3 regions of the Lysinibacillus sp. FSL M8-0216 genome follow, and region 1 is predicted to be linked to each of the others. Evidence: a T-box and tRNA genes for the amino acid it is inferred to sense, from the RefSeq annotation. Region 1 holds a T-box; the other regions hold tRNA genes.

Region 1 (3,267 bases):
GGCTACGATTGCCACAGCCTATGGTCAAATACCTAATACATTACCCTATTTCGCAATACCTACTATTACAATCGAGCGCCTACAGCAGCTTATTGGACCTGCATTTGTCATCGCGATGCTTGGAGGTATCGAGTCGTTGTTATCTGCAGTCGTGGCAGACGGGATGACGAATAGCAAGCATAATAGTAATCGAGAGCTAATCGGTCAAGGAATTGCCAATATCGTAACGCCGATGTTTGGAGGAATACCTGCGACAGGAGCGATTGCTCGTACTGCAACTAACATTAAAACAGGGGCAGTATCCCCAATGTCGGGTATCATCCATGGTGTGTTTGTATTAATCACCTTATTGTTATTAGCACCATATGCTTCCCATATACCTTTAGCAAGTATGGCACCCGTATTAATGGTAGTTGCTTGGAATATGAGTGAACGTAAGCATTTTGCTCATATTATAAAATTGAAATCTGGTGATTCGCTCGTTTTATTAATTACCTTTTTATTAACCGTATTTACTAGCCTTACATTAGCGGTAGAAGTAGGGCTTGTGTTAGCCGTGCTATTGTTTGCAAAACGCATGAGTGAAAAGCTTGTTGTGACAAAGGTACTACCAGACCATTCGAATAAAAGCGAGAAGGTGCAGCATCATGTCGTTCACCAACAGCATGATTGTCCACAAATAAGCTTGTATACCATCGAAGGTCCACTGTTCTTTGGTGCAGCACAAAGATTTGAACAAACGATAGCAAGCACTTTACAACAGCAATCTAGAGTTTTGATATTACGCATGGGGAAAGTGCCCTTTATGGACTCTACGGGTGAAGCATATTTTAGCAATATCATTGACAATTTTACAGCACAGGGTGGCAACATTTTGGTAACAGGGGTACAGGATGACTTAAAGATAGCCCTTCAGCAAAATGGACTTTACGATAAAATTGGAGCCCATCATTTTTATCAGCATACAGGAGAAGCGATTACAAGAGCCTTCAGCTATTTGGACAGAAATCGATGTATTGGATGTCAGCATTTTGCTTTTCATGAATGCAAAGAATTCTCTAAATCTGAGGAAAAAAAGGAATTAATTGTTCAGTAATGGGTAAGCTGTAAACAAAGGCTTGTGCTTTTCAATACTTTCCATTAGAATAAATGCAATATCATGTAAAGACTGTGATGAGGAATAGTAGATTTGTGGTTCTTTTTAGAGAGCTAGCGGCTGGTGAAAGCTAGTAGGAAAGCAAATCGAACTCGCCTACTGAGTCTGCCCGCGTGAAATAGCGTGTGTCGTTTCTTCCGCGTTAAGGAAGCTTGAGCCGAGTGTAATCACTAATTTGGGTGGTACCGCGGGAGTGCAAATTCTCTCGTCCCTTCTATAAGGAAGGGGCGAGTTTTTTTATTTTTTAAATATTTTGTCAATTCTAATGAAGAGCAGCAAGATTCATTGAAGGAGGAAAAAAAATGAGTTTTAATCATCAACAAATTGAAAAAAAGTGGCAGCAATATTGGGCTGATAACAAAACATTCAAAACTGAAAATGAAACAGAAAAGCCTAAATTCTTTGCATTAGATATGTTCCCATATCCATCTGGCGCTGGACTACACGTAGGACATCCAGAAGGATATACGGCGACAGATATTCTATCACGCTTTAAACGTATGCAAGGCTATAATGTATTACATCCAATGGGCTGGGATGCGTTTGGTTTACCAGCGGAGCAATATGCACTTGATACGGGGAATGATCCGGCAGAATTTACAGCGAAAAATATTGCGACATTCAAACGTCAAATTCAAGAGCTAGGTTTCAGCTATGATTGGGATCGTGAAATTAACACGACTGATCCAGAGTATTATAAATGGACACAATGGATTTTTATCCAGCTTTATAACAAAGGTTTAGCTTATGTGGATGAAGTAGCTGTTAACTGGTGTCCAGCACTTGGTACGGTATTGGCGAATGAAGAAGTAATTGATGGCAAATCAGAGCGTGGTGGACATCCAGTAGAACGTCGACCAATGAAGCAATGGATGCTTAAAATTACTGCCTATGCAGATCGTTTAATTGATGACTTAGAGGAAGTTGATTGGCCAGAGTCTATTAAAGATATGCAGCGTAACTGGATTGGACGTTCAGAAGGAGCAGAGGTAACATTTGGTATCGATGGGACTGATGAGAACTTTACCGTGTTCACAACTCGCCCTGATACACTATTTGGCGCTACATATTGTGTGCTTGCACCTGAGCATAAATTAGTGGAACAAATAACGACAGCTGATCAACGTCAAGCGGTTGAAACTTATTTAGAAAAAGTTAAAATGAAGTCTGATTTAGAGCGTACAGATTTAGCAAAAGAAAAAACTGGCGTATTTACAGGTGCCTATGCAGTAAATCCGATTAACGGTAAAAAAGTGCCAATTTGGATTGCAGACTATGTATTAGTGTCTTATGGAACAGGTGCTATTATGGCGGTTCCTGCACATGATGAGCGTGACTATGAATTTGCATCAGCATTCAATTTAGACATTGTTCCTGTTCTTGAAGGTGGGGACATTAGTAAAGAAGCATTTACAGGTGATGGGCAACATATTAACTCTGATTTCCTAAATGGCTTAAATAAAGTAGAGGGTATTGCTAAAGCAATTGAATGGTTAGAGCAAAAAGGCGTTGGAGAGAAGAAGATATCTTATCGTCTGCGCGACTGGCTATTCTCTCGTCAGCGTTACTGGGGAGAGCCTATTCCAATGATCCATTGGGAAGATGGTACGATAACAGCAGTTCCAGAATCGGAATTACCGTTAATGCTACCGAAAACAGATAATATCCGTCCTTCAGGAACTGGTGAATCACCATTAGCTAACATTGCAGAATGGGTCAATGTTGTAGATCCAGAGACAGGTAAAAAGGGACGCCGTGAAACAAATACAATGCCGCAATGGGCAGGATCTAGCTGGTACTTCTTACGCTATATCGATCCTACCAATACAGAAGCAATTGCAGACCCAGAATTACTAAAACGCTGGTTACCAGTTGATATTTATATTGGTGGAGCAGAGCATGCTGTATTGCATTTACTATACGCACGCTTCTGGCATAAAGTGTTATATGATTTAGGCGTTGTTCATACGAAAGAGCCATTCCAGAAATTATTTAACCAAGGTATGATTCTTGGTGAAGGTAATGAAAAAATGTCTAAATCTAAAGGGAATGTTGTGAACCCAGACGAAATCATTGAGTCACATGGTGCAGATACATTGCGTCTTTATGAA
Region 2 (3,267 bases), 600 kb from region 1:
ACTCCCCAGGCGGAGTGCTTAATGCGTTAGCTGCAGCACTAAGGGGCGGAAACCCCCTAACACTTAGCACTCATCGTTTACGGCGTGGACTACCAGGGTATCTAATCCTGTTTGCTCCCCACGCTTTCGCGCCTCAGTGTCAGTTACAGACCAGATAGTCGCCTTCGCCACTGGTGTTCCTCCAAATCTCTACGCATTTCACCGCTACACTTGGAATTCCACTATCCTCTTCTGCACTCAAGTCTCCCAGTTTCCAATGACCCTCCACGGTTGAGCCGTGGGCTTTCACATCAGACTTAAGAAACCACCTGCGCGCGCTTTACGCCCAATAATTCCGGACAACGCTTGCCACCTACGTATTACCGCGGCTGCTGGCACGTAGTTAGCCGTGGCTTTCTAATAAGGTACCGTCAAGGTACAGCCAGTTACTACTGTACTTGTTCTTCCCTTACAACAGAGTTTTACGAACCGAAATCCTTCTTCACTCACGCGGCGTTGCTCCATCAGGCTTTCGCCCATTGTGGAAGATTCCCTACTGCTGCCTCCCGTAGGAGTCTGGGCCGTGTCTCAGTCCCAGTGTGGCCGATCACCCTCTCAGGTCGGCTACGCATCGTCGCCTTGGTGAGCCGTTACCTCACCAACTAGCTAATGCGCCGCGGGCCCATCCTATAGCGACAGCCGAAACCGTCTTTCAGTGTTTCACCATGAGGTGAAACAGATTATTCGGTATTAGCCCCGGTTTCCCGGAGTTATCCCAAACTATAAGGTAGGTTGCCCACGTGTTACTCACCCGTCCGCCGCTAACGTCGAAGGAGCAAGCTCCTTCTCTGTTCGCTCGACTTGCATGTATTAGGCACGCCGCCAGCGTTCGTCCTGAGCCAGGATCAAACTCTCCATAAAAGAAATTTGATTAGCTCAAATTGTTTTGCTGGCATCAATTTTGATGTCCAAAATTTTGTTTCGTTCACTAGCTAAACTAGCTACTTAAAACTTTATTGATTACGTTTTGCTTGTTCAGTTTTCAAGGTTCATAACGTTGTCGAATCAGACAACTATTTAATCTTATCAAACAACCAAGAGGTTGTCAACACTTTTTTTGGAGCGGGTGATGAGAATCGAACTCACGACATCAGCTTGGAAGGCTGAGGTTTTACCATTAAACTACACCCGCATTATTTTTAAAAAATATGGCGCGCCCGGCAGGAGTCGAACCCACAACCTTCTGATCCGTAGTCAGACGCTCTATCCAATTGAGCTACGGGCGCATATGAATTAATTAACTTTGTAATTGACTTTGGTGCGGCCGAGAGGACTTGAACCTCCACGGGGTTGCCCCCACTAGGCCCTCAACCTAGCGCGTCTGCCGTTCCGCCACGACCGCATTCAATTAGTAACTTTCTTATTATACTATACATCAATAGAAAGTCAACCTTTTTCTTAAAAGAGATGAGCCATGAAGGACTCGAACCTTCGACCCTCTGATTAAAAGTCAGATGCTCTACCAACTGAGCTAATGGCTCAAATTAAGAAATGAATGGCTGGGGTACTAGGATTCGAACCTAGGCATGACGGAATCAAAATCCGTTGCCTTACCGCTTGGCTATACCCCAATAAGTGGCGGTCCCGACCGGGATCGAACCGGCGATCTCCTGCGTGACAGGCAGGCATGTTAACCGCTACACCACGGGACCAATATTATTTGCAAAGTAAATTATGAAAATGACCCCTACGGGATTCGAACCCGTGTTACCGCCGTGAAAGGGCGGTGTCTTAACCACTTGACCAAGGGGCCATGGCTCCGAAGGCAGGACTCGAACCTGCGACAACCTGATTAACAGTCAGGTGCTACTACCAACTGAGCTACTTCGGAATAATGAGTGTTATGTTGTCGTCGTTATCTTGTCGACTTTTACTATTATAGGGATAACTAAACAATACGTCAATCTTTTTTTAATATTTTTTTACTCTAATAATTTAAGCCTGCCCAAACACTTGCTACAACAGTACTTTTCAACATTCATTTTAATTTTTCTTACATATAATTGCTGGCAATTAGTACATGTATAGGTGTAGCGTCGTTGTTTTTTTATAGATGATTTAGAAGTATGTAACGCTGAACAGAAACGAGGTGCCTTTACTTTATTTAATAGTTCCCTGAATTCTTTATCCCGATGCTGATACCCCTTACCTTCAATATGTAAATGGTAATGACACAGTTCATGAAGTACAATGCCTTGAATTTCCTTAATACCATATAATTCAAAAGCTTTTGGATTGATCTCAATATTGTGCGTTTGTAAAAGATATCGCCCGCCCGTTGAACGTAACCTTCCATTAAAATAAGCTTGGTGTATAAATGGTTTTTGAAAACTTTCCAAAGAAATTCGACATACAAGCTGTTGTAGTTCCTCATTGTCCAACTTGATCACCTCCAACAACAAGAATACCACACTGTGTAGTATGCACAGCGTGGTAAAAATTTATTACTCAATCTAATAATTGATTTTTAGGAGGAAGCATTGTTAAAGAAATCCGCCCTTTACTAAGATCAATCTGTTCAACCCAAACGGTTACAATATCTCCTAACGCCACAACCTCTAATGGATGTTTAATGCGTTTATTTTGAAGTTTTGAAATGTGCACAAGTCCATCTTGCTTCACACCAATATCAACAAAAGCTCCAAAGTCTACTACATTTCGCACAGTTCCCTGTAGCTCCATACCAACTTTTAAATCTTCCATTTTCAATACATCTGTTTTTAGCAATGGCTGTGGGAACGCATCACGTGGATCACGACTTGGCTTCATCAAAGTATCTACAATATCTTGAATCGTTACAACACCAATCTCTAGTACTCCACTTAATTGTTGAATATCCAAAGCAGCAATAGCTTCCTCCGCCTTCTTCGTTCCAAGTTCTTTTTTATCGATCTTTGCCTCTCCTAAAATCTGTTCTGCAAGATGATAGCTTTCAGGGTGGATACCTGTAGAATCAAATGGATTTTTTGCCTCAGAGATACGTAAGAAACCAATGGCTTGCTCATAAGTTTTCGCACCCAATCTTGGAATTTTCTTTAATTGTACACGGGTAGTGAATTGACCATTCTCTTCTCGAACCTTCACGATATTTTCTGCAACTGTTTTAGATAAACCAGAAACGTATTGTAAAAGTGATGAAGAGGCCGTGTTTACATCAACTCCCACTTGGTTAACTGCTGTTTCTACTATAAATGTTAATGATTCATTTAATTTCTTTTGAGAAACATC
Region 3 (3,267 bases), 1.2 Mb from region 1:
GATAACAGGCTTATCTCCCCCAAGAGTCCACATCGACGGGGAGGTTTGGCACCTCGATGTCGGCTCATCGCATCCTGGGGCTGTAGTCGGTCCCAAGGGTTGGGCTGTTCGCCCATTAAAGCGGTACGCGAGCTGGGTTCAGAACGTCGTGAGACAGTTCGGTCCCTATCCGTCGTGGGCGTAGGAAATTTGAGAGGAGCTGTCCTTAGTACGAGAGGACCGGGATGGACACACCGCTGGTGTACCAGTTGTCTTGCCAAAGGCATCGCTGGGTAGCTATGTGTGGACGGGATAAGTGCTGAAAGCATCTAAGCATGAAGCCCCCCTCAAGATGAGATTTCCCATTACGCAAGTAAGTAAGATCCCTCAAAGACGATGAGGTAGATAGGTTCGAGGTGGAAGTGTGGTGACACATGGAGCTGACGAATACTAATCGATCGAGGACTTAACCAAAAAGTTTGAAACCTTCAATGAACCGTTTATCCAGTTTTGAAAGAATAAAAAAGTTTTTAAAAAACTTGCATTTTATAACTACATATGTTATAATAAATCTTGTCTTTTGAATAAGTCTAGTGATGATGGCAAAGAGGTCACACCCGTTCCCATACCGAACACGGAAGTTAAGCTCTTTAGCGCCGATGGTAGTTGGGGGATTCCCCCTGTGAGAGTAGGACGTCGCTAGGCATAATACCCAGGAGGATTAGCTCAGCTGGGAGAGCATCTGCCTTACAAGCAGAGGGTCGGCGGTTCGAGCCCGTCATCCTCCACCATTTGCCGGTTTAGCTCAGCAGGTAGAGCAACTGACTTGTAATCAGTAGGTCGTGGGTTCGATTCCTATAGCCGGCACCATTTTAGACGAGCCATTAGCTCAGTTGGTAGAGCATCTGACTTTTAATCAGAGGGTCGAAGGTTCGAGTCCTTCATGGCTCACCATTTATAAGTACCAACCATATTAAGCGGGTGTGGCGGAATTGGCAGACGCACTAGACTTAGGATCTAGCGCCGCAAGGCGTGGGGGTTCGACTCCCTTCACCCGCACCATTTTTTAAATATGCCAGATAAAAAAACTTATGCACATGCGGAAGTAGTTCAGTGGTAGAACACCACCTTGCCAAGGTGGGGGTCGCGAGTTCGAACCTCGTCTTCCGCTCCAAATGTGCCGGGGTGGCGGAACTGGCAGACGCACAGGACTTAAAATCCTGCGGTAGGTGACTACCGTACCGGTTCGATTCCGGTCCTCGGCACCATTTTATATGCGCCCGTAGCTCAATTGGATAGAGCGTCTGACTACGGATCAGAAGGTTATGGGTTCGACTCCTGTCGGGCGCGCCATAAAACGAACGGGAAGTAGCTCAGCTTGGTAGAGCACTTGGTTTGGGACCAAGGGGTCGCAGGTTCGAATCCTGTCTTCCCGACCATTTCCAAAAAACATGGGGCCTTAGCTCAGCTGGGAGAGCGCCTGCCTTGCACGCAGGAGGTCAGCGGTTCGATCCCGCTAGGCTCCACCATTCAACTTATTTAACTAAATGAACCTTGAAAACTGAACAAGCAAAACGTAATCAATAAAGTTTTCAGTAGCTAGCTTAGCTAGTGAACAAAACAAAATTTTGGACATCAATATTGATGCCAGCAAAACAATTTGAGCTAATCAAATTTCTTTTTATGGAGAGTTTGATCCTGGCTCAGGACGAACGCTGGCGGCGTGCCTAATACATGCAAGTCGAGCGAACAGAGAAGGAGCTTGCTCCTTCGACGTTAGCGGCGGACGGGTGAGTAACACGTGGGCAACCTACCTTATAGTTTGGGATAACTCCGGGAAACCGGGGCTAATACCGAATAATCTGTTTCACCTCATGGTGAAACACTGAAAGACGGTTTCGGCTGTCGCTATAGGATGGGCCCGCGGCGCATTAGCTAGTTGGTGAGGTAACGGCTCACCAAGGCGACGATGCGTAGCCGACCTGAGAGGGTGATCGGCCACACTGGGACTGAGACACGGCCCAGACTCCTACGGGAGGCAGCAGTAGGGAATCTTCCACAATGGGCGAAAGCCTGATGGAGCAACGCCGCGTGAGTGAAGAAGGATTTCGGTTCGTAAAACTCTGTTGTAAGGGAAGAACAAGTACAGTAGTAACTGGCTGTACCTTGACGGTACCTTATTAGAAAGCCACGGCTAACTACGTGCCAGCAGCCGCGGTAATACGTAGGTGGCAAGCGTTGTCCGGAATTATTGGGCGTAAAGCGCGCGCAGGTGGTTTCTTAAGTCTGATGTGAAAGCCCACGGCTCAACCGTGGAGGGTCATTGGAAACTGGGAGACTTGAGTGCAGAAGAGGATAGTGGAATTCCAAGTGTAGCGGTGAAATGCGTAGAGATTTGGAGGAACACCAGTGGCGAAGGCGACTATCTGGTCTGTAACTGACACTGAGGCGCGAAAGCGTGGGGAGCAAACAGGATTAGATACCCTGGTAGTCCACGCCGTAAACGATGAGTGCTAAGTGTTAGGGGGTTTCCGCCCCTTAGTGCTGCAGCTAACGCATTAAGCACTCCGCCTGGGGAGTACGGTCGCAAGACTGAAACTCAAAGGAATTGACGGGGGCCCGCACAAGCGGTGGAGCATGTGGTTTAATTCGAAGCAACGCGAAGAACCTTACCAGGTCTTGACATCCCGTTGACCACTGTAGAGATATAGTTTCCCCTTCGGGGGCAACGGTGACAGGTGGTGCATGGTTGTCGTCAGCTCGTGTCGTGAGATGTTGGGTTAAGTCCCGCAACGAGCGCAACCCTTGATCTTAGTTGCCATCATTTAGTTGGGCACTCTAAGGTGACTGCCGGTGACAAACCGGAGGAAGGTGGGGATGACGTCAAATCATCATGCCCCTTATGACCTGGGCTACACACGTGCTACAATGGACGATACAAACGGTTGCCAACTCGCGAGAGGGAGCTAATCCGATAAAGTCGTTCTCAGTTCGGATTGTAGGCTGCAACTCGCCTACATGAAGCCGGAATCGCTAGTAATCGCGGATCAGCATGCCGCGGTGAATACGTTCCCGGGCCTTGTACACACCGCCCGTCACACCACGAGAGTTTGTAACACCCGAAGTCGGTGAGGTAACCTTTTGGAGCCAGCCGCCGAAGGTGGGATAGATGATTGGGGTGAAGTCGTAACAAGGTAGCCGTATCGGAAGGTGCGGCTGGATCACCTCCTTTCTAAGGATATTTTCGGAATACAAACCTTGGGTTTGTAAGATTACGTTTTGCGTTCA

Evidence for each region. The T-box of region 1 lies ahead of leuS (leucine--tRNA ligase). A T-box ahead of a tRNA ligase gene usually reads a tRNA of that ligase, here a tRNA-Leu.
Region 2: it encodes a tRNA-Leu, which carries the amino acid that the T-box ahead of leuS (leucine--tRNA ligase) is inferred to sense. The anticodon was not compared.
Region 3: it encodes a tRNA-Leu, which carries the amino acid that the T-box ahead of leuS (leucine--tRNA ligase) is inferred to sense. The anticodon was not compared.

The regions. Positions count from the first base shown of each region.
Region 1 is NZ_CP152007.1:3,752,567-3,755,833, reverse strand. Features, by position in the region: gene MKX57_RS18510 (SulP family inorganic anion transporter) at 1-1,096, shown strand, start outside; T-box leader at 1,162-1,372, shown strand; gene leuS (leucine--tRNA ligase) at 1,459-3,267, shown strand, end outside.
Region 2 is NZ_CP152007.1:4,356,220-4,359,486, forward strand. Features, by position in the region: rRNA gene MKX57_RS21595 (16S ribosomal RNA) at 1-900, opposite strand, end outside; tRNA gene MKX57_RS21600 (tRNA-Gly) at 1,098-1,171, opposite strand; tRNA gene MKX57_RS21605 (tRNA-Arg) at 1,189-1,265, opposite strand; tRNA gene MKX57_RS21610 (tRNA-Leu) at 1,296-1,381, opposite strand; tRNA gene MKX57_RS21615 (tRNA-Lys) at 1,448-1,520, opposite strand; tRNA gene MKX57_RS21620 (tRNA-Gln) at 1,536-1,610, opposite strand; tRNA gene MKX57_RS21625 (tRNA-Asp) at 1,616-1,691, opposite strand; tRNA gene MKX57_RS21630 (tRNA-Glu) at 1,721-1,792, opposite strand; tRNA gene MKX57_RS21635 (tRNA-Asn) at 1,794-1,870, opposite strand; gene MKX57_RS21640 (SprT family protein) at 1,962-2,420, opposite strand; gene MKX57_RS21645 (Tex family protein) at 2,488-3,267, opposite strand, start outside.
Region 3 is NZ_CP152007.1:115,453-118,719, forward strand. Features, by position in the region: rRNA gene MKX57_RS00555 (23S ribosomal RNA) at 1-453, shown strand, start outside; rRNA gene rrf (5S ribosomal RNA) at 569-684, shown strand; tRNA gene MKX57_RS00565 (tRNA-Val) at 695-770, shown strand; tRNA gene MKX57_RS00570 (tRNA-Thr) at 774-849, shown strand; tRNA gene MKX57_RS00575 (tRNA-Lys) at 858-933, shown strand; tRNA gene MKX57_RS00580 (tRNA-Leu) at 957-1,041, shown strand; tRNA gene MKX57_RS00585 (tRNA-Gly) at 1,079-1,153, shown strand; tRNA gene MKX57_RS00590 (tRNA-Leu) at 1,159-1,247, shown strand; tRNA gene MKX57_RS00595 (tRNA-Arg) at 1,256-1,332, shown strand; tRNA gene MKX57_RS00600 (tRNA-Pro) at 1,342-1,418, shown strand; tRNA gene MKX57_RS00605 (tRNA-Ala) at 1,433-1,508, shown strand; rRNA gene MKX57_RS00610 (16S ribosomal RNA) at 1,660-3,211, shown strand.